DNA from 2 places in the Ornithinibacillus salinisoli genome. Region 2 is predicted to be linked to the other one. Evidence: a T-box and tRNA genes for the amino acid it is inferred to sense, from the RefSeq annotation. Region 2 holds a T-box; the other holds one or more tRNA genes.

Region 1 (12,468 bases), on a different contig from region 2:
GTCGCATAATGAAACAATATCCGATTGGTTTGAGAAATATGGCAATGATATTTATCACTTTTTAATTTATAAAGTTGGGCCAACTGATGCAGAAGACCTTTTGCAAGAGGTGTTTATTAAAGCACTGAAGGGATTTAAACGATTTAAGAGAAACTCTAGTCCAAAAACATGGCTTTTCAGTATTGCTCGCAATGTGGCAATCGATGAAGCACGAAAAAGGAAGTCTAGAAAATGGTCAAACACCGTTCCGCTAGACAAAACATATGAGCCATCAACAGATTTATCCCCAGAAGCCATTTTGGATTTCAACGAAGATACGCAAGAAATTTATCAATGCATCCAGAAATTAAAAGCAAATTATCAAGATGTCTTAATTTTACGTGGAATAAAAGAACTATCCATTCAAGAGTCTGCCAAAATACTGAAATGGAGTGAAAACAAAGTTAAGACGACACATTATCGAGCCAAAATTGCATTGAATGAAGAATTAAGGAGGTGTGCTTATGAAGAATCAGAATCGCCTAGAGCAGCTAGATGAGCGTTTAAAATCAATGCCAAAGCCAGACTTAAATCAGCATACTAAATTAGAAATTAAACAAGCTATTCAAAATACAAATACAGGCAGATTTAAATATATTCAAAAATTAACGGTTACCCTTGGAACTGTATTGGCTGTTTTCATTTTTTCCATATTAATCATGACAAATATAAATGAAGAAAAACAAGTAGCTGAGCAAACCTTTCATGACTTCTTACATGGTGATACTGCAAAAATAGTAGGGTATAAAACGAATGAGCCCAATGTGAAGTACGCTTCTAGTAAACAGGAAATAATTCAATTATTTGATGAGACGGTCGGAGCAGTCGAACTCACTGAAACAGTGGAAAGATCTTCCGAAAATGAGACAACGATCGAACTATACGATAGCAAAAACGAGCTACTAAACACGCTAAAATTCACAGGAGGAAATATTGTCACGATTAATGGCGACCATTATCACATGAATGCAGATATAATAGACCAATTTACATCAACACTTTTCACTGAAGAATACATGGTCGTTTCAGATGAAGAAGATGAAGAAACAGTCGATTATGCAAAAGTATTAACAGAAGAATTGGAAAAGGCTTCTGAAAATCGTAATTGGGATAACATACTAGATGCAGTTGAAAACGGCGCTGATCCAAACGCCCCTCTGCTGATCGCAGCTAAGGAAAATCGTAGAAATATTGTTGAGGAATTATTAAGACATGATGCAAATCCGAATACACTAGATGATAGCTCGAATACACCATTAATGTTAACAACAGATCACTCTACCGTAGAATTATTACTCGAACATGGCGCAGATCATTCCATTGTAAATACTTCTGGCCATAATGCATTAATTCTAGCTATCTATAGACATCAACATGAAATCGTAATCTCACTACTTGATAACGGAGCTGATCCAAATACAGCATTACCTAATAATGGCATGACTGTTTTACAAATGGCTGGTGCATTTGGGGATCAAGAATTAAGTGATATACTGCTACAATACGGTGCTGATGAAATAGAAGGGTATGAAATTGAAAATTGGATGATATCTCAAATTCCTTCATTATCCTTGATGTTAGACAGTGACTTAGTTTCTTATGCATCCATTGGAAGGTTACCTGGTATCGATTCCATTCAAATCCCATCGGATGCAAGGACATTTCAAGGACGGTTTGGCGACCCGTTTGAGACGTTTACGGTTGATGGAGATGTGGCTCATGTATATGGAAATCATACTTTTATCAAGCTAGAGGAACAGGATCTTTTTACCACGTATCGATATGAATTACACCCAGGAGACCAAGTATCTGTTCAGGAAATTATCGATGAATTGGGTTGGTCATCAAATGTTTTCGTTAACGAGTCCACTCAAGAACAAACATTATTGTACGATCTTGTAAACTATGAAATCCAGTTTGCATTTGAAGGTGAAGCAGTGTTTAATGAAGAAGGAGAAGCAACATTCTTTAATGGGGAAGGTGCTGTCAGATCCCTTGAATTAACTTATAAGCAGCCGGGAATTGTTGAACATGCTCATGAGGTACTGGAGTTATTAATTGCAGAAAACATGAATGGCTTAGCAGATGAGGTTCATCCTGAAAAAGGGGTATTATTTGGACCATTTTTACAAATTGATCACACACCAATGTCAGAAGATCACGAACCAGTAACATTTGACTTAAACGAAGTCTCAAACCTATTCAATATTCAAGAAACATTTCACTGGGGAGACCATGCCGCAAGTGGACTCCCAATTGTAATGACAACAAGGGAATATTTTGACTCCTACGTTAAAGCTGCTAACTATGTTAACCCAGATGGAATCTATGTAAATGAGATTAATTCTCGGGGAGACTATTTACATTATGTAAGTGAAAGATTCCCTGACTCACAGCTCGTTGAATATTTCCATGACTCCGAGGATATGGACACACTCAACTGGGGAGGATTAGGACTTTTATTTGAAGAGTATAATAATAGTTGGAAGCTAGTAGCAATCCTACATGATGAATGGACACCATAATTAGAATAATGAAACAAATATAAAGAAAAGCATCACAATCAGATTTTTATATATCTTTTTGCGATGCTTTCCTAATTTTTTTATAACATAAGCACATTATTTACTTCTTCTCCATTTACATTTTAGTTTATTCAAAGTTACTAAGATACATGCTACTATGAACTAATTAATCACTTGCTTAGTTTGATTAGACTTTATTAATAAATATAAGGATATAATTAACTGTAATACAGCGATTACTAATATAAACTTACCAACTGACCAAGCAAAGACATATGCACTAATAAAACTTATTAAACAGCTTGAAAAAATTGGCCAAAACCTTTTCTTTTTTATTCCATATACAGACCAAATAATTCCCGCTAGAAAAACTAATATAACTACCGGGCCTAGGACATCCCATAATACACCTTCATTCATTTGTTATACGCCTCCAATCTCATGATTTAATTTAATTATATAATATTATACTGATTTTTAAAAGTTTTCTTGATATTTTTTTATTTTTAGAAGGATTTTCCTTTTTTGTGAAGAATAACTAATGTATGGGATATTAGGAATAACAAATTTAAAGGGAGTGTTGATTAATATGAGAAAAATATTGTTTATAACAGCTTTAGTTTTGGGTATGATTCTAACTACAGCATTACCAACTTTTGCTGAGGAAAACAACTCTTTTCAAACATTCACCTTAGAAGCTACTGAAGATTCAATCAAAACATTTGATGAAGTCAGCATGATCGTCCATAATGACAAATCTTATACTGTAACTGTTGAAAATGAAATTCCTAATGTAGAAAGCCTTGCTGAAAACTATCAAATAGAAGTAAACCCCGATACGAAACAATATCAAGTTGTCGAGTACAACAATGATAATCTAAGTATTTCTTCTAAAGATGAAAGCGAGGTTATTGTAAGCCCAAACGCTCGAAACACCAGGTATATTCGAGTTCAAGCAACTACCGACGATCCAATCGGTGCTAATTTAGCTTGGACAATTAATAGATTAGTTTGGGATTACGATCAAACTAGTGCTTACAAAAATAGCAGAAGTGGAAGCAATTGTAATGCAGCAAACCCTAGTTCACTTGGAACACATTGGTATATAAGTAGTTGTACATTCTCTAGCTACTCTATTATTGATGGCGGAAGAACGGTAACATCTAAACTTACTGGTTCTTATTATAACTATGACTTTATGGACAATAATAAAAGAACCGATGTTACACACAACGTATACCTAGAAGGGTATAAAGATGGTTCTAGTTATTATAGTGCAACATGGTCAAAGTCTGGTGAGGGTTCTGGTCTGTTAGATTTAGATGTGACTGTAAATAGAGGAACACCTTAATTAATTTCTAGTTTCTCCTAATATCCCTCTAAAATTAAGATATTATTCAACTAGTAAATAAGAAAAACCGGGCAAACCCCGCCCGGTCCTTTTTCATAGCTAGAGAACATCCGATAACTTATATTCATGGCCATGCATCCCTTTATAATACTTTGGATACATCTCTCCACCACATTGTTCACAATTGAATCTTGGTGGAGTGGTTGGATCTCCCCCATCCATCAAATCAAACTCTTCTACAACGTTATATGGAATCTTTTTCTTCCTCATGACACATTAAACAATGATAGTTGACTTATGTCTTCCTTCGGTCGTAGGTGGTCGGTTCCTTTTTTCTTCTTTCCTTTTTTGCGTGGTTTGTTGCTCTGTGCGATAATGACTCACCCTTTCTAAATAATTCCTTGCTTCTTTCGTTAATGTGATCTTTATTTCTAATCTTCCATTCTCAAGACACACTTCTCCCTTGTATTCATAGTAATTGTCGAAATAAGGGCATACAAGTGGATCTTTTTGACCACTAGAAATAATACGCTCTCTCCATGTTTGGCGGCGTATGGTCTTCTTTACTTTTAAGATCCAACGTCTTGTCCTTGTTGCCATGTAGCCAATAGTTTTCTACTCAATTTCTTACTTCTTCTAGAATACATCCCGTAGTGACGAATCGTTTTGAATTGCTCGTCTAGAATATCACGGATTAACCGGATTATAAACTCTTCTACCGTTACCGTTTCGTTCTTTTCTTACCCATCCACTTTATCGATATATTTAAACGTCACATGTTGACCATCATATGCCTCGATTCGATTGATCCCAATCGCAGGTCGACGAATATAACGGCCGATGTAACGCAGTTGGTCCTTCACCTTTCCTCTTTGTTTTGGGGCATACATATAGAAGCCTTCCCCATTATTAGAAAAAGCCTTTTGCAATCTCGGTTGAATTCTTTTCTTTTCGTTCTTCCATAAGTGTTTACGAATAAATTTCAACACGACCGTCTGCCATTGTTTCCCGAAGCATCATAAAAGGAATAAAGTCGTATGTCTTCCACTCCCCCTTTCTTCGTTATCCCACCCATTGTCACTAACATATGGACATGTGGGTTTAAATTCGCTCTTGATCCAAACATATGTAATCCTGCAATTATTCCTGGTGTCACCTTTGCTTTCTTTTGAAAAAACTCTGTAATTAACTTTGCAGCCTCATCCATAAGTGGCTTCAACAGTTTCCGATTCCATAGGAATATTTCTCGTAGATTTTCATCGATCGCAAAAATCACATTGCGATGATTTACTTGTAGTACATCTTCTGTAAGAATACGACTCCATTCTTCATTTTCTCCAACAGAACACTTCGTACAAAAACGACCTTTACACCGACAAGGCACATGTCGAACATCATGGCATCCTTCACAAACATAGAGTTTAAATCCATTTTTAGGATTTCCACAGTCACGGAACTTTTCCACCTCTTTAATGACAATTGGACGGATTCTAACTTCATGTTTCTTTTTAAATGCTTCCCAATGTTCATGTTCATCAAAAAAGATTCGTTTCAAGATGTTTTTCTCCATATATTAAAAATACCACAGCTAGAAACACTGTGTTAGAGCCAAATTTTTATAGTTTCTTATCTTTTTTAAAAAACAAGGGTATCCCCACCGGAGGATACCCCATTACTTAATCTTCCAAACTAACCTTAAGCACCTTATCCTTTACATCTGTCATTTCAAATGTTTGCGATACTGCGCCATTTGTTACAACTAGTGTTACTTCTTTATCCTTTAATAAGTCTACTTGCTTTTTATTTAGTAATAAACTTCTCGGCTTTTTCTCGTTAAAGATGTTAATTACAACTTGCACACCATGATCTAACGCTTCTAAATCCTTCGTATGAACTGTCGCTGTCCCATTATTTTTCTTCGGCTCCACTTCTACTATTGGCCGATCTTCCTCTTCTCCAGGTATTTCGTCTGTAACAGCAATTCTTCCTTCTGGACCATAAACTAGCGGATTCGATTCTGAGCTATCTAAACTTTTAACAAAATCTACGGTGGCATCGATATCTTCTGGTCCCATGACTGGGTTTTGTCCAAGGTCTTTAATCGGACCCTCTGAAGTTCCCATATAGTTATTGACCGTTAATGTATATACTGCATCTTCATCTATCGGTGTACCATCAGGGAATGTAATATCTACAACCTCTTGTAACTCAGGATTAAACGTATAATGGAATCCAGCAATACTGTAGTCAGATCCGTAGCTTGATAGCTGCTCATTAAGAATAGGATAAAGATCTGCTCCTGTAATCTCAACGGTCATTAGCGTATTGCCAAATGGTTGAATATTATATAATTCTCCCCAAGTAATTGGTCCTTCTAGTAAAATATCTCGAATTCCACCACCATTCATCATGGCGAAGTCACTGTCCATTGCCCAATTCATACCATCTGCTATGAGATTACCTAAGCCATGGTCAGCATCATTGGTATAACTTCCTGTTAGCTCTTGTGCATTGTATCCGACAACTTCATTTACAATAGGAGCAATTGCTTCTGCATAATAGCTTAATGTTTCTGCAACCGTTTCGTCTGGTGTATAATCACTCTGCTTAACAAAAACAACTTCTGCTTCCTTACTTACAATGTCACCAGTAGTACGATCAATTTCTAAATCAACATCTGCAAATGCTTTACCATATTCAGAAGCTTGCACGATTAGCTTGTTATCTACTACTCCATCAACTACTTGATGATTATGAGCCGCAAAAATAACATCCACCGAATCATTTACTTCCATAGCCAAGTCAGCTGCAGCACCTGTAGCTCCAATACCTGATTGGTTAGCAGGAATATGTGCTAATACAATAATAGCCTCAATCCCCTGTGAAGTAAGTTCATCTACAGCATCATTTACCGCGTCTACCTCATCTGTGAACGCTACATTCTCCAACGAAGACGGCATTACCATGTTTACTGTCTCCTGTGTATTTACACCGATAAATCCAACTTCCACACCGTCAACTTCTTCTACATGATACGGTGGTAAGAACGTTTCCCCAGTGTCTTCATATACACAATTTGCACAAAGTACAGGAAAATTCATGCCATCGTAATCTTCTGTACCTGCCCCATCAGGATGCTCACCACCATTTACCATACGTAATAATTCATCCAGTCCTTCATCAAATTCGTGGTTTCCAACTGTCCCAACATCAAATCCTATTTCTTCCATAATTTCTACGGTTGGTTCATCCTGTAATAAACCTGATACTGGTGAACTTCCACCAATCATATCTCCGGCATGAACAATTAACGTATTAGGATTTTCTAGCTCACGTTCTTTTATCGCTGACGCCGTATAATCCATACGACCGTACATGTCAAAAGTACCATCCCCATCAGGGTCAAGGCTATATTCTTGATCAATTTTCCCGTGCAAATCATTCATGCTTAAAAGTTGTAATGCAAGAATATTCGGATCTGCTTCACCACCACCTTCAGCAGGTGTATAACCATATGATTCCGCTTCGGCTTCACTAGCGAAGAAAACTCGTTTTTCGACTGGGACATCTGCCCAATCTACCGGTTCTACATACTCCATTGTGTCGGAGTTACCAACATAACGTAATAATCCTTTTTGATCGTCAAAGGCACGGAATACAAAAGGTAATTCCAATAATGGATCTTCTGGATTCCAAATCCCTAAGCCAGCATCTTTCGCCTCTTTCACAGCTTCTTGATAGACGGGATATGCTTCTTCATCAATCGGTGCAAGGAAATAAGTAGATGCATACCCTTGTGCAACCATTTCTATATTAATATTTAGTCCATCCTCTTTGCGGATAACTTCTGCTAAAATTCTACCATAGTCATCGGTAGGTTCATCACCGACTTTTAAATAGATTTCATCACCTGGTTGCAATAGTTCACTAATATAACCTGTCGCTAAATCCCCGTAATATTTTTGATTCGCATTAATTTCTGCTCTTTCGGGGTCGTTATTATGAGCAGCATACGTTTCCGGTGTATCCATATTTAAGAAGCGTACTCTCGATTCGCCAAATACTGGATCTGCAACACGAATTGTATCGCCATCAGTTACCGTTTCAACAGTCGTTTCATACAGTCCCGATGCTGATGGTGGATCTGGTTGTTCTTCTGCTACCTGTAAATCAGATTGCTCTGTAGGAATTAGTTGGTAATCATTGTATTGACTAACGATTGCCGTGATATCGTACCACAAATCTGATTCAACCAAGGAAATATCTAGCGCATTTTCCATCACGCGAAGTGTTGTTCCATTAAAGTCTGCATCAATTAGTGATACATTATAGCCACCACCAGCCGGGCTACCCGGAACATTATTGATAAAACCGTTTAGCTGTACTAATTCCCCTTCATATGACTCTGCAACCGCAGGATCCTGAAGGTCTTCTAGTGTAATTTGTTGCGCTTCTGGTAAATCTTGTCCCTGCTCTATTATTTCAATTGATTCTGGTATTATTTCTTTTAATCCATTATAGGAATCTAGTTCACCAACTACTTGTACACGGTCACCTTTTACTAGATCAGGTAACTGTCCTTGTTCATAGGCAAATAGATTAATTCCACCTGTTTCATCTTGTATATAAGTTGTAAACTGAGAACCATTACTAATGGCAGCATTATCTGCTATTACAATTCCTTCTACCGTTACAACTGTTCCATCACTTAAATTACGGGCATCTCCAATAGTATACTCATCACCAGGTTCTCCTGGGTCACCGGGGTCACCAGGCTCTCCTGGGTCAACGCCATCCATTGTGTGACTCCCAAGATAGGCAAATGTATTACTCGTATAATCCGTCCATTCACCTTCGTCATACGAAGTGCTAGGAGCTGTCACAGAAGAATTTCTCACTAATGTAACATCTTGTCCATAATTAATTCTCTCTCCAATGACGCCTAATACATCTAATACACTATCATTTTTCGTTAAGGCTAACGCATCATCCCCATTAAAGTTAATGACTCCACCATGCGTCATATCAGCCACTTCTAAGATAGCCTGATCTGCACTTGTATGTGCTAGTACGAGCACATCTCCGTGCTCCAAAGTACCTGATAATGCTAGTGTTTGACTAGCTGTTGCCGAACCATTGCTGTATAGGTCAACTTCATAGTCTGCTAAGTCAACGCTCTGCCCAGTCCCATTAAATATTTCAATTGCTTTGTTAAATGAACTGCCTTCAATGTACTCTGAAATGAATAAATCCTCTGCTAGTTCTTCATTACTTTCCGCTGATGCTTTCATCGCAAATACCGATGAATAATTCATGAACACAAGCGCGATAATAAGAACGAGATGAAATACTTTCCGAACAGTTGAATGTTTCATTAGTACCCTCCATTTGAAATATTATTATGTTACATTCATAGGAATCTAACACACTATTAATATGGCATATAAAATGGACAGATACCATTAAGTTTTTGTAAAAAAACAGCTTTTTCATACTATTTAACTAGATTTTTTGCAAAAATAGTTACATTATCCTATGTTTGCTAAATGAGTATATTTTACTATATGAAGTGATTGAAAAATTAATGAGAAGGGATTATAATTATAATCATTCACGGGGCATTAGCTCAGCTGGGAGAGCGTTTGTCTGGCAGACAAGAGGTCAGCGGTTCGAGCCCGCTATGCTCCATCTACATATTGTGTACAATGACACTATTTTTCGCAAATAAAGTGAGAGATGGTGTTTTTTGTTAGAGTAGTTGAAACTTGAACGGACATAGGTTCCGCTAATGTTATAAAAAGAGGCTTTTCGAGATGTTTGACGGACATGAGTTCCGTTATTATGCTAAATAATAGCAATTATTTAAGGAGTATTATTAAATAACGGATTGTATGTCCTCCAAAGTTATAATAATACTATAATTAACGAAATAAGGGATCGTGTGACCGTTTGAGGAATGTATTCCCGTTATTTCAACCTATATGTTCGCACTCGTTTATTCCCGCTTGCTACAGTTAGAATTTGTAAGTCTACTAGGGTATGTAAAATACGTCTTGCATGGCGGTCACTAATCTTTAAATGACTAGCAATTTCAAGAGGAGTAATTGGCCGAAGTTGACGACGTGCATATCGTACAACCTCTGCTTCAACCCAAGATAATTGTGGAAATGATGATTCATTTGAAATAAATTTACCGATAAAAGCAAGAACTAGTTGTTGACACTTTTTATGTTCATCTTTAATTGATAAATATGCAATCGGTAATAATGTCCATCCATCGAGAGCTAATAATGAATGACGCCAACATAAATCTTTAAATCGCCTGACATCAATATCTCTTGCATGTGGACCATATCCTTGTATTTCAATGCATCCTTTCGCATCCCCAGGTCTGTAGGCTAGATCAAGGTAGCGATACCCATTGTTGAAATCGCGCACCTCCCATTCCGGATATAGGTGATTAAAGTTCCCTACAGTAGGAAACCAAATCGAACGAAGAAATTCAATCGTTCCATGACCTAGACCCTTTTCTAAAATTTCTCGTCTCCTATGATTTTTTTCTTCGGAAATGTGTTTTTCAATCCAATCATTGTATGTCTGTTCAAATCTTAGCATCTTTCACTATCCTTTCTGTTCTTATTTTATTACATGAGAAAATTCAAATACATTTCATTCATTACTGTGGACATAGATTCCGTTATCTCTGTCAATGCATTAAAATTATAGGGATAAATGGACATTGATGCCGTTATTAATGGGATTATTTCATTATTTGTAGTTTTTATCGTAAATAAAGGACGGTATGTCCTCCAACTGATCCAAAATGGGGATTAGGTGTATATAACGGATGGTATGTCATCTGAAGCAGGGGGGGCAATATTCAGGAGATTCTTAATCATTATACAATAATTATACATTAAAGAAAACCATAGTTCTTAAGCAGGAACACAAATACTACCGCAATTAAAATCCACTTCGCTTTCTGCTGCCAAAATCATAATTACTTTCCTGACATTATTGTTTTCCATATGATACAATAAATACAGAAAAATCTAAATTTGGAAAGGAAGGGAAACATGATTATTCAGTTAACCTAAGATTTATATTTTGCCCGCGGACCGCCTGTTAACGCTTTATTTAAAAGTTCACTTTTACAAAACAGGAGGTTCAAGTAATGGTACAATTTCGCAAAATTACATGGGACAACTTTGAGGAATGCATTCATTTAAAACTGAGTGATGAGCAAAATAATTTCCTTGCTTCAAATGTATATAGTCTTGCTCAATCATATGTTGCATTGTTGAATGATGACTTACCAGCTATGACTTTTGCAATCTATGATCTTGATACGATGATAGGATTTATCATGATGTATTACGATAATGCCGAGGAAAATGAATATGGCAATGAATCATGTTATGGCATTCTTCGACTAATGATAGACAAAAGGTATCAAAATAAAGGATACGGAACTCTAGCAATGACAAAGGCAATTGCATACATTAAGTCATTTCCACAAGGAGAAGCAACTTCGGTTTACATTGCCTACAGCCCTGACAATAAGGTAGCTAGAAACCTTTATACCTCGTTGGGATTTGCAGAAACGGGTATTATTTCTAATGGTGAATTAGTTGCAAAACTTGAAATATAAGCCGTCAATACTATAGATGTTTTAGTCAAATAAAAATCCAAACTATGATTCAAAATTCAATTAGAATCGAATTAGTTTGGATTTTTCTTTTGGGTTGTTTTCGTACTTTGTTGTTAATCATACATGGAATGCGAAGCATAGTGCTCACCGCTCTGGAAATATACCTCGATTCCTGCATTCCTGCGGGCTCACGATAAGATTCCTCGCTCGCAAAACAAGTGCGTCTGCATCTTCTAGTAATGCTTCGCACTAGGCTACCACGACGCAAGGGTTTAACGGAGCGGACATGGCGTACGTTATTTCGTAAAAAAATCTTATTTGAAGATGTTATCGGACATCAAGTACGTTAATTGCTCTAATTCGTACCAGAATACCTGACATTTAGGTTAATAACGGAACTGATGTCCTATAAACTCCTTTATTACCCACTTTTGTCACAAATAAGGGAAGAATTGTCCGTTTACATACTTCGCCTATCCTTGTAGCCTCTTCGCGTTCCCTGCGGAAAGCGACTGCCCGGAGCAGAAATCAAGTTGCCGTTACTTCGCATTTACTATCAACTAAGAATTAAGGTGTAACCGTTGAAAAAGTTACTGTCTAAACTTCCAATCATCTAATCATTCGTCTTTAGAGTGGAAAGATTTAATTTTTCCCAGCACCTTTTGTTTACGATTAAGCGCGAAGCTTCAACACAACAGATTCTCCTCGCTCTAATGTAACGAATTGACCATGATGTGTGATCGTTAACGCTTCTCCTTCTTCAACCAAATACGTTATCGTGTCATTCTCCATGCGGATCTGTAGCAATCTTCCTTGATATTGTAAATGAAATTTTAATGACTTCCATTTCTTTGGTAATGTAGGCTGTAAGGAAATACCACTTTCCTTCACTCGTAAGCCAG
Region 2 (12,468 bases):
CATAACTGCTGCCATTTTATCAATGACTTTCTTCCGTTTCTTTCTACTCATATCTGCCTCTAGTAAAACTCGTTCAGCCGCGATTGTCGTCAATCGTTCATCCCATAATACGGTTGGTACGTGATGAACATCTTCTATGTGTTTCGCAAATACTTTAGAAGCCTCTCCGCGTTCACCGATTGTACCATTCATATTTTTGGGTAACCCGATAATAGCTTTCCCAATTTTATGCTCAGATATAATTTCTTTTAGCTGTTCGTCTGCTGACTCTATTTCATTTTCATCCCATTTAATTGTAGTTACTCCTTGAGCTGTCCATCCTAACTCATCACTAACTGCAACCCCAATTGTTTTGGAACCAACATCTAAACCCATTATTTTCATTTATTTATCCTTTTTTTGTTGCTCTAGATAGTATTTTACCAACTCTTCTATTACTTCATCACGTTCAACTTTACGGATTAAATTTCTAGCATCTTTATATCTAGGTATATATGCAGGATCTCCTGACAATAAATAGCCTACAATTTGATTTATTGGGTTATATCCTTTTTCCTGCAGTGCCTCATGTACTGTCATTAAAATTTCCTTAATGTCTTGATCAAATGGTTCTTCCGAAAAATTAAACTTCATTGTTTTATCAATCGAACTCATCGTGACACCTCATTCCGTTTATTACCCTTCTTTCATTATTCTAACATGTTTAATGGATTTAATATATCTTTTTATACATGATAGATATACAAGGGACTATTAACTATTTATATTCTCTTTTACATATTGTTTGACATATGTGAGAGCCTCATTAATTTTACTAGGATCTTTTCCTCCAGCCTGTGCCATATCAGGGCGACCACCGCCCCCGCCTCCACATATTTGAGCGGCATGTTTTATCAGATTACCTGCATGTAATCCTCGATCTATTAACGCTTTCGAAACACCTGCTATGAGCTGTACTTTTTGATCATTTTCAGCTGCTAGTAAAATAATTCCATCGTCCAATTTTTGCTTTAATTCATCAACCATATTACGAAGCTGGTTCATATCTTTCACAGTTACCTTTTGAGCCAACACATTAACACCTTGTACAGTTTCTACTTGATCTAAAATATTCGAAGCTTCTAAATTGGACATTTTAGCATGTAACGATTCGTTTTCTTTTTGCACTAATTTGATTTCCTGGAACAAGCTCTCAATACGTTCTGGTAGTTTTTCTTCATTGGTTTTGACAAGTTGTGCAGCTTGTTGTAATACATTCATCTTGTTGGATAAGAAATTGTATGCTTGTTTACTAGTAACTGCCTCAATTCTTCTTGTGCCAGCACCAATACCACCTTCTGAAACAATTTTAAACAAACCAATTTCTGAAGTATTTCGAACATGACATCCACCACATAATTCGATACTATAATCATCTATTTGTACAACACGTACAACGTCACCATATTTTTCTCCAAATAATGCCATTGCTCCAATTTCTTTCGCTTCAGCAAGTTTTTTATTATCTACAACGACACCGATAGAATCCCAAATTTTTTCATTAACTATTTTTTCTATTCGTTGTAGTTCATCGTTATCCACTGCACTAAAATGGGAGAAATCAAAGCGTAATCGATCTGGTGTAACTAATGAGCCTGCTTGGTTTACATGGGTACCTAGAACATCCTTCAAAGCCTGATGTAATAAGTGTGTTGCGGTATGATTTTTGATAACCGATGTACGGAATTGGCTATCTACTATTGCCTGTACAAGATCTCCAACTTTAAATTCACCATCCTTCACACGGATTTTATGAATGTGATCTCCTTTTGGTGATTTTTGTACATCTTCTACATACGCAGAAGCTGTGCTAGTATAGATCCAACCGTGGTCAGCAACTTGCCCCCCACTTTCCGCGTAAAACGGTGTTTCTTCTAGAATAACGAAAACCTCTTCATCTACACTTGCTGATTGCTTCGTTTCTTTTCCGCTTATAATGCCATGAATTGTTGTCTTTATTTCTAGTGTATGATACCCAACAAATTCACTCTTTACATCAATCGTACTTAAAATATCATCTTGCACCTGCATAGAGTCAACTTTTTGTCGAGCATTTCTAGCGCGCTCTCGTTGTTTTTCCATTTCTTTATGAAACGCTTCTTCATCAATGTTAAACCCTTGTTGTTCAACATACTCTTCCGTTAATTCTTTTGGGAATCCGTATGTGTCGTATAGACGAAAAACTTCTTCTCCTGGAAATACCGTACTGCCCTTCGATTTTTCTTTGTCCATAATCGAAGTTAGTATTTCTAATCCGTCATTTAACGTTTCATGAAATCGCTCTTCTTCCACTTTGATGATGTTCTGAATAAAGTCTTTTTGTTTTAATACCTCTGGATAGAAATCTTTCATGATTTCGCCTACCGTTTGTACTAATTCATACATAAACGGTTTCTCAATGCCGATCTCTTTGGCAAATCTCACAGCTCGACGTAATAATCTACGTAAAACATACCCTCTACCTTCATTAGATGGAAGTGCTCCATCACTAATAGCAAAGCTCACCGTACGGATATGATCTGCAATCACTTTATAAGCCGTATCACTATCTTTATCTTTACCATAAGGAGTTGACGTAAGTTTCTCCGTTTTTTGTATGATCGGCATAAATAAATCCGTCTCAAAGTTTGTTGGAGCATCTTGGATTACGCATACCATACGTTCAAGTCCCATTCCAGTATCAATATTTTTCTTTGGAAGTGGTGTATACGTATCATCTGGATTGTGATTAAATTGGGAAAAGACTAGATTCCATATCTCTAAGTAACGCTCATTCTCGCCACCAGGATATAGCTCCGGATCGTTTGGGTCATTTCCGTACTTTTCACCTCGATCATAAAAAATCTCCGTATTTGGTCCACTCGGTCCTTCACCAATATCCCAAAAGTTCTCCTCTAATCGAATAATTCTTTCTTTTGGTATATTCATATTGTTAAGCCAAATATCATATGCTTCATCATCTTCAGGATGGACGGTTACAGATAATCGTTCCGGATCAAATCCGATCCAATTTTCATTCGTTAAAAATTCCCAAGCCCATTCAATCGCTTCTTTTTTAAAATAATCACCGATAGAGAAATTCCCTAGCATCTCGAAAAACGTATGGTGTCTTGCTGTAAAACCTACATTCTCGATGTCATTTGTTCGTATTGATTTCTGTGCATTAACAATTCTTGGGTTCTCTGGGATCACTCGACCATCAAAATATTTTTTTAGTGTTGCCACTCCACTATTGATCCAAAGTAATGTTGGATCATCCATAGGCACAAGTGATGCGCTTGGCTCAACACGATGTCCTTTCTCTTTAAAAAAGTCTATAAACATTTGTCTAACTTGCGCTGAAGTTAATTGTTTCATTTTTCACCCTCCATTATTTTTACAAATAAAAAAATCCCCTCTCTGCTCTACTGCAGGGACGAGATATTCGCGGTACCACCCTAATTATGAACAATTATTAAATGTTCATCACTTGATCATGGTAACGGTTTGAAACCGACGGGTATTAGCCGCACTCCAGTCTAGCTTTCCATGGCTCTTATTTAGGATTTTTTTCAGCCTAATGAAAATCCCTCTCTGAAAAATCGAATTCCATGTACTCTTTACCTTCAACATATTAACGATATGATGTTATGCGATATTATAGATAATTTTTTAAAAAAAGTCAACGATCACGACTGATAGTAACAATATGTTTTGTAATTACTTTTAATATTGTAAGTAATGGCACAGCAACTATCATCCCAAGTACGCCTCCTAGTTTACCGCCGAGAAGTAGTGCAAATATAATTGCAACTGGATGAATCGCAACACTCTTACCAACAATATACGGTTGTAATAAGTTACTCTCAATTAATTGAATGACAAAGATCGCTATAATAACAAAAAACACAAGGTTTCCGGAAAGCGTAAGTGCAATACCAATAGCTGGAATCGCACCGATAATGGGTCCGAAATAAGGGATTATGTTAGTTAGCCCCATGATTATAGCCAGTAATAAGGCATATTTTAAATCTAAAAAATGAAAAATAATATATGATGCTAAACTGACAAAGAGACAAACTATTAACTGCCCTCGTATATAATTTCCAAGACTTTTATCAATCGCTTGCACTAATCTACTTGATTGCTGCTGATACTTCTTCGGGATAAAACCTTTTAAATAACTTCTTATTTTTGTGTAATCTTTTAAAAAATAAAAAACGAGTACTGGAATGACCGTGATTATAACAATCATATCAAACACCCGTGTTATACCACCAATTACATTGCCAATAATTCCTTCTATATACGTTTCAATATTAGCAATAATTCCATCTATCTTATCATGTACCCTTTCAGGTAAAAAGGATGTAGAATCATATATTTGATAAATGAAACCTTGATACATTTCAACCAATTGGGGTAAATACTCATTTAAATCATGTAATTGATGAACAACGACAGGATATATGCGATAAATTAAATATCCAGCTCCACCAAAAAACAAAATATAAATCAATAGAACTGCAATACTTTTGGGGATATTATACTGATGGAGTTTTTTTACTATTGGAAAAAGTAAGTATGCGATTAAGCAAGCAATAATAAATGGTGAAAAGAGCTGTAATACAAAGGTGAAAAAGGCGTGATAAAATGGAAATAACTTCACTAGTAAGTAAATAAATAAAAATAATAATATACCTGAAATAATCCAATACAGAAAGTTTATTGGCTTTTTTTGCAGAAACATAGATGACCTCTCCTTAGTATAAATATAGTCTTTGCATTACACTAAGGATTACCAATTTAACTTTCTTTCATCATCCGTAAATAAATCATCTAAAGAACTCAAAGAACCATCAGCCTCTACTTGATGTACTGTCAATTCATCCCCTGTAATCGACATCTCAATAAAGCAATTCCAACAGTAGAACTGTTGGGAACCTATTTTTCCAATATCCTTTCCATTGCAGTTTGGGCATTGCATCAACATAATATCTCCCCTATTATTGTGTGTTCAAAAATAGGATGAAAAGGACCGAAAATTTCGAGGCGGTGTAGTTATGAGCAACGCAGAAACAAGCCAACGAAGAAATTCGATGTGTCATTTTTACCAGACTTTTTGAACAACCTCTATTATTGCTAAGATATTATGTTATGCTAACCGATAATTAATAAATTATACATTATCACATAAAATCGTACGGTGAAATATCCTCATCTTCTTCATTCTCCTGCTTTTGTTGAAGAATGTTGGATTCATCACTTATTCGATCTGTCAACTGCTCCTTTAACGAAGTGAAACGTTTATTTGTATCTTGTGTTCGTATCCCTCTCATCAAAGCATTCGTTTCACCACAAATAATTAAGGATTGCTTTCCCCTCGTAATAGCAGTGTATAATAAGTTCTTACGTAACATGCGATAATAGGTTGAAACAATGGGTAGAATGACAATGGGAAACTCACTACCTTGTGATTTATGAATGGAAATACAATAGGCAAGCATGAGATTAATATAATCTTTTCGTTCATATACTACTTCTTTATCATCAAATAATACGACAAGCTGCTCAACATGATCCGTGTTCTCATCTTCTTCAAATATAGCTACCACTTCACCTATATCACCATTAAAGACCCCATCCTCAGGTTGGTTTACAAGCTGAATCACTTTATCACCAATACGAAATATGGAATCATTAACCTTTACTTCGCGTTTCTTCGATGTCTTCGGATTCACTAATTGCTGTAACGCTTTATTAATCATCGTGATACCAGCTTGTGTACGATACATTGGAGCTAGAACTTGTATATCCATTAGGTCAATACCTTTATCCATAGCTTTTTTATAGACTTTAGTAATAACCTCAATAACGTGATGTTCTCTACAATTAATAAAACTAAAATCCGTATCGTTATGTAGTAAATCTATTTGAAAAGATTCATTTTTAATCGAATGGGCTAATTGGATAATTTTAGAGCCTTCCTTCTGACGGTATACTTCATGTAAACTAACGGTTGGAATAATTGCACTTTCCAACAAATCCGTAAGAACTTGCCCTGGTCCGACCGAGGGCAGTTGATCCTCATCACCAACAACAAGGACCTGCATATCATCCGGTATAGCTTTAAATAAATGATTCGCTAACCATATATCGACCATTGAAAATTCATCAATAATTAATATTTTTCCAGATAATTGTTCATGTTCATCTTTTTCAAACCCATCACTCCCATTCCACCCTAATAATCGATGAATGGTAACAGCAGGTAATCCGGTAGATTCATTTATACGCTTAGCCGCTCGTCCAGTAGGTGCAGTTAACACGAATGGGAAATCCGATTTCTTATCATAATCTGTTGGATCGATAGAAAGACTATGAATGACTCCATACGCTTTAATAATTCCTTTAATAACAGTAGTTTTACCTGTCCCAGGACCTCCTGTTAAGATCATTAGTTTGGAGTGTAAAGCTTGATTAATCGCATGGAACTGCTCTTTACCATAGCTTAGGACTTCTTCCTCTTCAATTTGACCAATTATTTTCATCAGCTCTGCCATTGTGGTATCATCTTCTACCTCATTAGATAATAACCGCTTCACATGTGAAGCAAAACCGTCTTCAGCATAATATAGTGACGGCAAATATACATTACCTTGTTGAAGAATTACAGTTTTTTCTTTATTCAATTCTTCTAACCGAGAACTAATCGATGCTTGGTCTAGAGATTGTTCAGGATTTAGTAATAACTGGATAACCTGTCCTATGCATTCCTCTATCGGCAAATACACATGCCCATCTTGAATACTTTTTTGTAAAACATATATACAACCAGCACCAATACGATTTGGATGTGTTAACGATAGACCATTCTTTCTCGCTATATCATCAGCAGTTTGAAAGCCAAATCCATCAATATCAAAAACATACCGGTATGGATCTTCTTGTAAAACTTTAGTCGCTTCCTCGTGATAAACTTCATATATTTTCTGTGCGGTTTTTAGTCCGATATTATACTTCGATAGATGGACAACTACATGCTCAAAACCTTGATTTTCCTGTAATCGCTTCACAAGACTATCAGCTGTTTCTTTCTTAAGTCCTGGTACAGATGCTAATGCATCTTTGTCATTAAGAATCTTTGATACAGCTTGATCTCCTAAATGATTAACAATCTTTTGTGCTGTCTTTTTTCCAATTCCATAAAACAAATCACTAGATAAATAGGCTACCAGACCATCTTTCGTATCAGGTACATAGGTTTGGTAGGATGTTACATGGTACTGGGTTCCATATCTTGGATGCTTTTCAAATTGGCCATAAAAATAATAAGCATTTCCATCCAGAAGGCTGGAAAAATACCCCTTGGCCACGATTTCCTTTTCTTTATAGTCCGTATTAGTATCATGGATTTTTAACTTTACGATCGAAAAATGCTCTACTTCATTTTGAAAAATCGTATAAAGAAGTTCTCCTTTGATATATTCTTTTTCCCCAGTACCTGTTTCCATTTTAACGACCCCACTGTCTTACTGTTCTTTTTCTTTTAATAATTGATCGAGCTGCTTCTTCCCATTTGCTGCTAATACATGCTCAGGTTGAATGGCTAGCGCTTCCTCAAAATGGTCTCGTGCTTCTTCGACTTGATCATTATATAAAGCAATTACACCCAAGTTATAATGGGCGTCACTATGTTCATTATCTTTCTCCAATACGTGTTGAAATACTTTTTTTGCATCCGTGATTAGATCGCTTTGAGCTAAAGCTAGACCATATTGAAAGTGTAGTTCAATATCATTCTCATCAAGCTCCGTTGCACGGAGTAAGTATGGTAATGCTAACTTATAATGTTCCTGATGTTGGAACGTCATTCCTAGCATAAAGTAAACGTCTGCCTCTTCTAATCCTAATTCAATTGCTTGTTGAAAATTAGCTTGCGCTTTTGGAAAAATCGCTTGTTCAAAATATAAATTACCTAACCCATAATAGGCTGTAGCAGCATTTTTATCTAGTTCAATTGCCTTTTCATAAAATCGTTTCGCTCGCTCTTGGTCCTTTACATGTAATAGCAAATTTCCAAAATTAATGTAACCAAGTGGATCATTGGGTTCTTCTTGAATAACTTCATGAAAAATACTAGCTGCCTCTTCATATTTGTTTTCTTTCATTAATTGAATTGCTTTTGTGTTTTTATCCATCTGTAAACTCCTTGCATGATCTTTGTAAAAAGGATCACGTTATTAGCGTGATCCCCAGTATTTATCCTACATAATCTAGCGCTTTTTGATCCTTAATAACTTCATCAATCGTTCCTCCACCAAGACACACATCACCATCATAAAAAACAACTGCTTGTCCTGGGGTGATAGCTCGTTGTTTTTCATCAAAAACAACTTTTACATTTCCGTTATCTAATAAATGGACTGTAACTCCACTATCTTGTTGACGATAACGAAATTTTGCAGTACATGCAAAGGTCTTGTTAATTTTATCGGGATTAATCCAGTTTATATCTGCAGCAGTTAATTCATCTGAGTATAATTTTTCGTTGTGATAACCTTGTTCAACGTATAAGATATTCTCGTTTAAATTTTTCCCCACTACAAACCATGGATCGCCTGCTCCACCAATACCCAAGCCTTGTCGTTGACCAATGGTATAATACATTAATCCATCATGACGCCCTTTTACTATACCATCTAACGTTTGCATTTCTCCAGGTTGTGCTGGCAAATATTCACTCAGAAATTCTTTGAAATTACGTTCACCAATAAAACAAATTCCAGTACTATCTTTCTTAGTTGCTGTAACTAGTCCACGATCCTTTGCTATTTCTCTTACTTTTGATTTTGGTAGATGCCCTAATGGAAACATCACTTTTTGTAGGACGTCTTCAGAGAGCTGATTTAAAAAGTATGTTTGATCCTTATTATCGTCAACACCACGTAGCATTTCAAATTCACCATTATTTTCACGTACTTGTGCATAGTGCCCTGTTGCCAAATAATCAGCTCCAAGTGACAGTGCATGCTCTAAAAATGCTTTAAATTTGATTTCTTTATTACACATGACATCCGGGTTTGGTGTTCTTCCTGCTTTATACTCATCTAAAAAGTAAGTAAATACTTTATCCCAATATTGCTTTTCAAAATTCACCGCATAATATGGGATATCCAATTGATTACAAACACGAACGACATCATCGAAATCTTCTGTAGCTGTACATACTCCAAATTCATCCGTATCGTCCCAGTTTTTCATAAAAATACCGACAACATCATATCCTTGCTCTTTTAATAGTAAAGCAGCAACGGAAGAATCGACACCACCACTCATTCCAACTACAACTCGTGTATTTTGATTATTATTCATGTTGTCCACCACCTTTTCACGCTGTTAACCGTTTTATAATTTTTGATACTCTGTTAGCTGCATCTGTTATATTTTCTTTCGTGTTAAATATACCAAAACTAAATCGAATAGAATTAGTAGTACATTCATTATTTTCACCGTAAATCGCAGACAATACATGTGAAGGCTCTATGGAACCTGCTGTACATGCACTTCCACTTGAGGCTGCAATTCCTGATAGATCAAAATTAGTTAAAAGGGTTTCAACATTTGTACCTGGGAAACTAATATTGACTATTGCTGGAACAGTGTCTTCTAACTTCCCATTCAATTGAAAGGAAATCCCTTCCTCGCTTAATATGGATAGGAATAAATCTTTAAATTGCTGATATTCTTTTCTTCGAGATTCTTTATGTTCTATCGCTAATTCTACTGCTTTTTGGAATCCGACAGCACTAACTACATTTTCCGTTCCTGGTCGACGTTTTCGTTCTTGTTCACCACCAAATTGCAATGCATTTACTTTTACATCTTCACCTACATATAAAAAACCTATCCCTTTTGGTCCATTAATCTTATGTGCAGAAACTGTAAGCAAGTCAATTCCCATTTCTTTTACGTCTATATCTAATAAGCCATAAGCTTGGACTGCATCTGTATGGAAATATGCTTGATGCTCACGTAGTAACGCTGCAGCTTCTTGAATAGGTTGGATAACACCAGTTTCATTGTTTACATACATGATAGAAACTAAAATGGTTTCATCCGTTAACGCATTTTTCAAATCTTCAAGGTTAATCTTTCCATCTTCATTTACGGCTAAATACGTTATATCGAAACCTTCTTTTTCCAAGTATTCCGCAGTATGAAGAGCAGCATGATGCTCTTGTTTTGTCGTTATAATGTGAGTACCATTATGTTTATTAGCTTTTGCTGTACCAATTAAAGCTAAGTTATCTGCTTCTGTTCCACCACTAGTAAAAATAATTTCTTTTTCATTGGCATGTATGCTTTTAGCTAAGATTCGTCTAGCTTCATCTAATAATTGCCTTGCTTTCCTACCAAAAGAATGTACACTTGATGGATTTCCAAAGACTTCGCTGTATATTGGATACATGGTATCAATAACCCGTTGATCCATCGGTGTTGTTGCAGCATGATCCAAATATATGTGTTCCATGATTCGTTCCCTTCTTTCAACTAAATATAAAACATATATGCATCTTGTACTAAGTCATCATTATCATGATTTATTAAGTCCTCTAATGTAGTAGTATCTAATACATCTTTCACTGCATCACGGATTCTTAACCATAATTGTTGTTTCGCAGGCTCTTCATCTTCAATACCTTCTACAGGTGTAATTGGTCCTTCAAGAACTCGAATAATGTCACCTGCGCTAATTTCTTTCGGATCTTTTGGCAGCATATAACCTCCATATGCTCCACGAACACTTTTAATCAACCCTGCATTACGTAAAGGAGTTGCAAGTTGTTCTAAATAATGCTCTGAAAGATCATTGTCTTTAGCTATCACTTTTAATGGAGTAGGTCCATCCCCATATTTTTTCGCTAGTTCAATCATTATTGTTAAGCCATAACGGCCTTTCGTAGATATTTTCATCTTCATACTCCCCTAATAACTACATTTTTCCTTATAAATATAACATATCGAAACCAAAGTTTTTAATACATGGTATTATAGCATGAAATATTAGTCTCTTGCATTTTATCCATTTCAAGCTTACGCTGAATTAGTAGACTATTATTTATAAAGGAAGATATTTATGAAACAGCAACCATTAGCTTATCGTATGAGACCAACTCATATCAAGGAAATTATCGGACAAGAACATTTAGTAGGAGAAGGAAAAATTATTAACCGTATGGTTAAAGCTGAGCAATTAGCTTCCATGATTCTATTTGGTCCACCCGGAACTGGTAAAACTTCCATGGCGGTTGCTTTAGCTAAAAGCCTCCAGTTACCAGTAAAACTATTAAATGCAGTAGTTGATAAAAAGAAAGATATGGAAATTGTTGTAGAGGAAGCAAAAATGACTGGTCATATTGTATTGATTCTTGATGAAGTGCATCGCTTAGATAAAGCAAAGCAAGACTTTCTATTACCCCATTTAGAGAGTAATCTAATCACCCTGATAGGTTGCACAACTAGTAATCCATATCATGCAATTAATCCAGCTATTAGAAGTAGATGCCATCTTTTTGAATTACATGCATTAACGGTTGACCATGTAATAACTGCATTACATAGGGCAATAACAGATGAAATAAATGGACTTGGTGAAAAGGAGATCATACTGGTGGATGAAGCTATCGAACACTTTGCTAATAGCTCAGGTGGCGATATGCGTTCTGCATTAAATGGTTTAGAATTGGCTATTTCATCTACCCCTAAAAATGATAAAGGACAAATTATTATAAACTTGGAAACAGCTGAAGAGTGCATGCAAAAGAAGAGTTTTTCACATGATAAAGATGGTGATGCTCATTACGATGTACTGTCTGCATTTCAAAAGTCAATTAGAGGAAGTGACGTCGATGCAGCCCTACATTATTTAGGTAGATTAATTGAAGCTGGCGACTTAGATAGTATTGCACGCAGAATGATTGTTATCGCCTACGAGGATATCGGTTTAGCTAATCCACAGGCAGGACCCCGAGCTGTTGCAGCTGTTGAAGCTGCTGAACGGTTAGGATTTCCTGAGGCTAGAATTCCACTTGCTGTTGCTATTACTGAACTTTGTCTCTCCCCTAAATCGAATACCGCTTATAAATCTTTAGATGCGGCATTAGCTGATATTCGCCATGGTAAAAGTGGGGAAATACCACTCCATTTAAAAGATTCACATTATCAAGGTGCTAAAAAGCTAGGACGTGGAGTAGAGTATAAATATCCACATAATTATGAGAATGGATGGGTAAGTCAACAATATCTACCTGACTCTATAAAAAACAAACAATACTATCATCCAAAAGGCACAGGTAAATTCGAAAAAGCTATGAAACAAGTTTACGAAAAAATACAAAAGGATAAAGAGAAACAACAATAGCGTTGAATACTCTTTTCCACTTATTA

What was found. The T-box of region 2 lies ahead of alaS (alanine--tRNA ligase). A T-box ahead of a tRNA ligase gene usually reads a tRNA of that ligase, here a tRNA-Ala.
Region 1: it encodes a tRNA-Ala, which carries the amino acid that the T-box ahead of alaS (alanine--tRNA ligase) is inferred to sense. The anticodon was not compared.

The regions. Positions count from the first base shown of each region.
Region 1 covers NZ_JBHUMI010000015.1:50,860-63,327, reverse strand. The annotation lists gene ACFSTA_RS10075 (RNA polymerase sigma factor) at 1-538, shown strand, start outside; gene ACFSTA_RS10070 (ankyrin repeat domain-containing protein) at 504-2,564, shown strand; gene ACFSTA_RS10065 (hypothetical protein) at 2,727-2,984, opposite strand; gene ACFSTA_RS10060 (hypothetical protein) at 3,154-3,915, shown strand; gene ACFSTA_RS10055 (hypothetical protein) at 4,015-4,185, opposite strand; partial or broken gene ACFSTA_RS20845 (IS91 family transposase) at 4,182-5,485, opposite strand; gene ACFSTA_RS10035 (5'-nucleotidase C-terminal domain-containing protein) at 5,592-9,290, opposite strand; tRNA gene ACFSTA_RS10030 (tRNA-Ala) at 9,531-9,603, shown strand; gene ACFSTA_RS10025 (transcriptional regulator) at 9,883-10,530, opposite strand; gene ACFSTA_RS10020 (GNAT family N-acetyltransferase) at 11,090-11,566, shown strand; gene ACFSTA_RS10015 (glycoside hydrolase family 65 protein) at 12,239-12,468, opposite strand, start outside.
Region 2 covers NZ_JBHUMI010000016.1:212,021-224,488, reverse strand. The annotation lists gene ruvX (Holliday junction resolvase RuvX) at 1-384, opposite strand, end outside; gene ACFSTA_RS11680 (IreB family regulatory phosphoprotein) at 385-654, opposite strand; gene alaS (alanine--tRNA ligase) at 754-3,396, opposite strand; T-box leader at 3,448-3,657, opposite strand; gene ACFSTA_RS11670 (AI-2E family transporter) at 3,701-4,768, opposite strand; gene ACFSTA_RS11665 (hypothetical protein) at 4,817-5,005, opposite strand; gene recD2 (SF1B family DNA helicase RecD2) at 5,208-7,532, opposite strand; gene ACFSTA_RS11655 (tetratricopeptide repeat protein) at 7,551-8,219, opposite strand; gene mnmA (tRNA 2-thiouridine(34) synthase MnmA) at 8,281-9,393, opposite strand; gene ACFSTA_RS11645 (cysteine desulfurase family protein) at 9,410-10,552, opposite strand; gene cymR (cysteine metabolism transcriptional regulator CymR) at 10,573-10,995, opposite strand; gene ACFSTA_RS11635 (replication-associated recombination protein A) at 11,159-12,442, shown strand.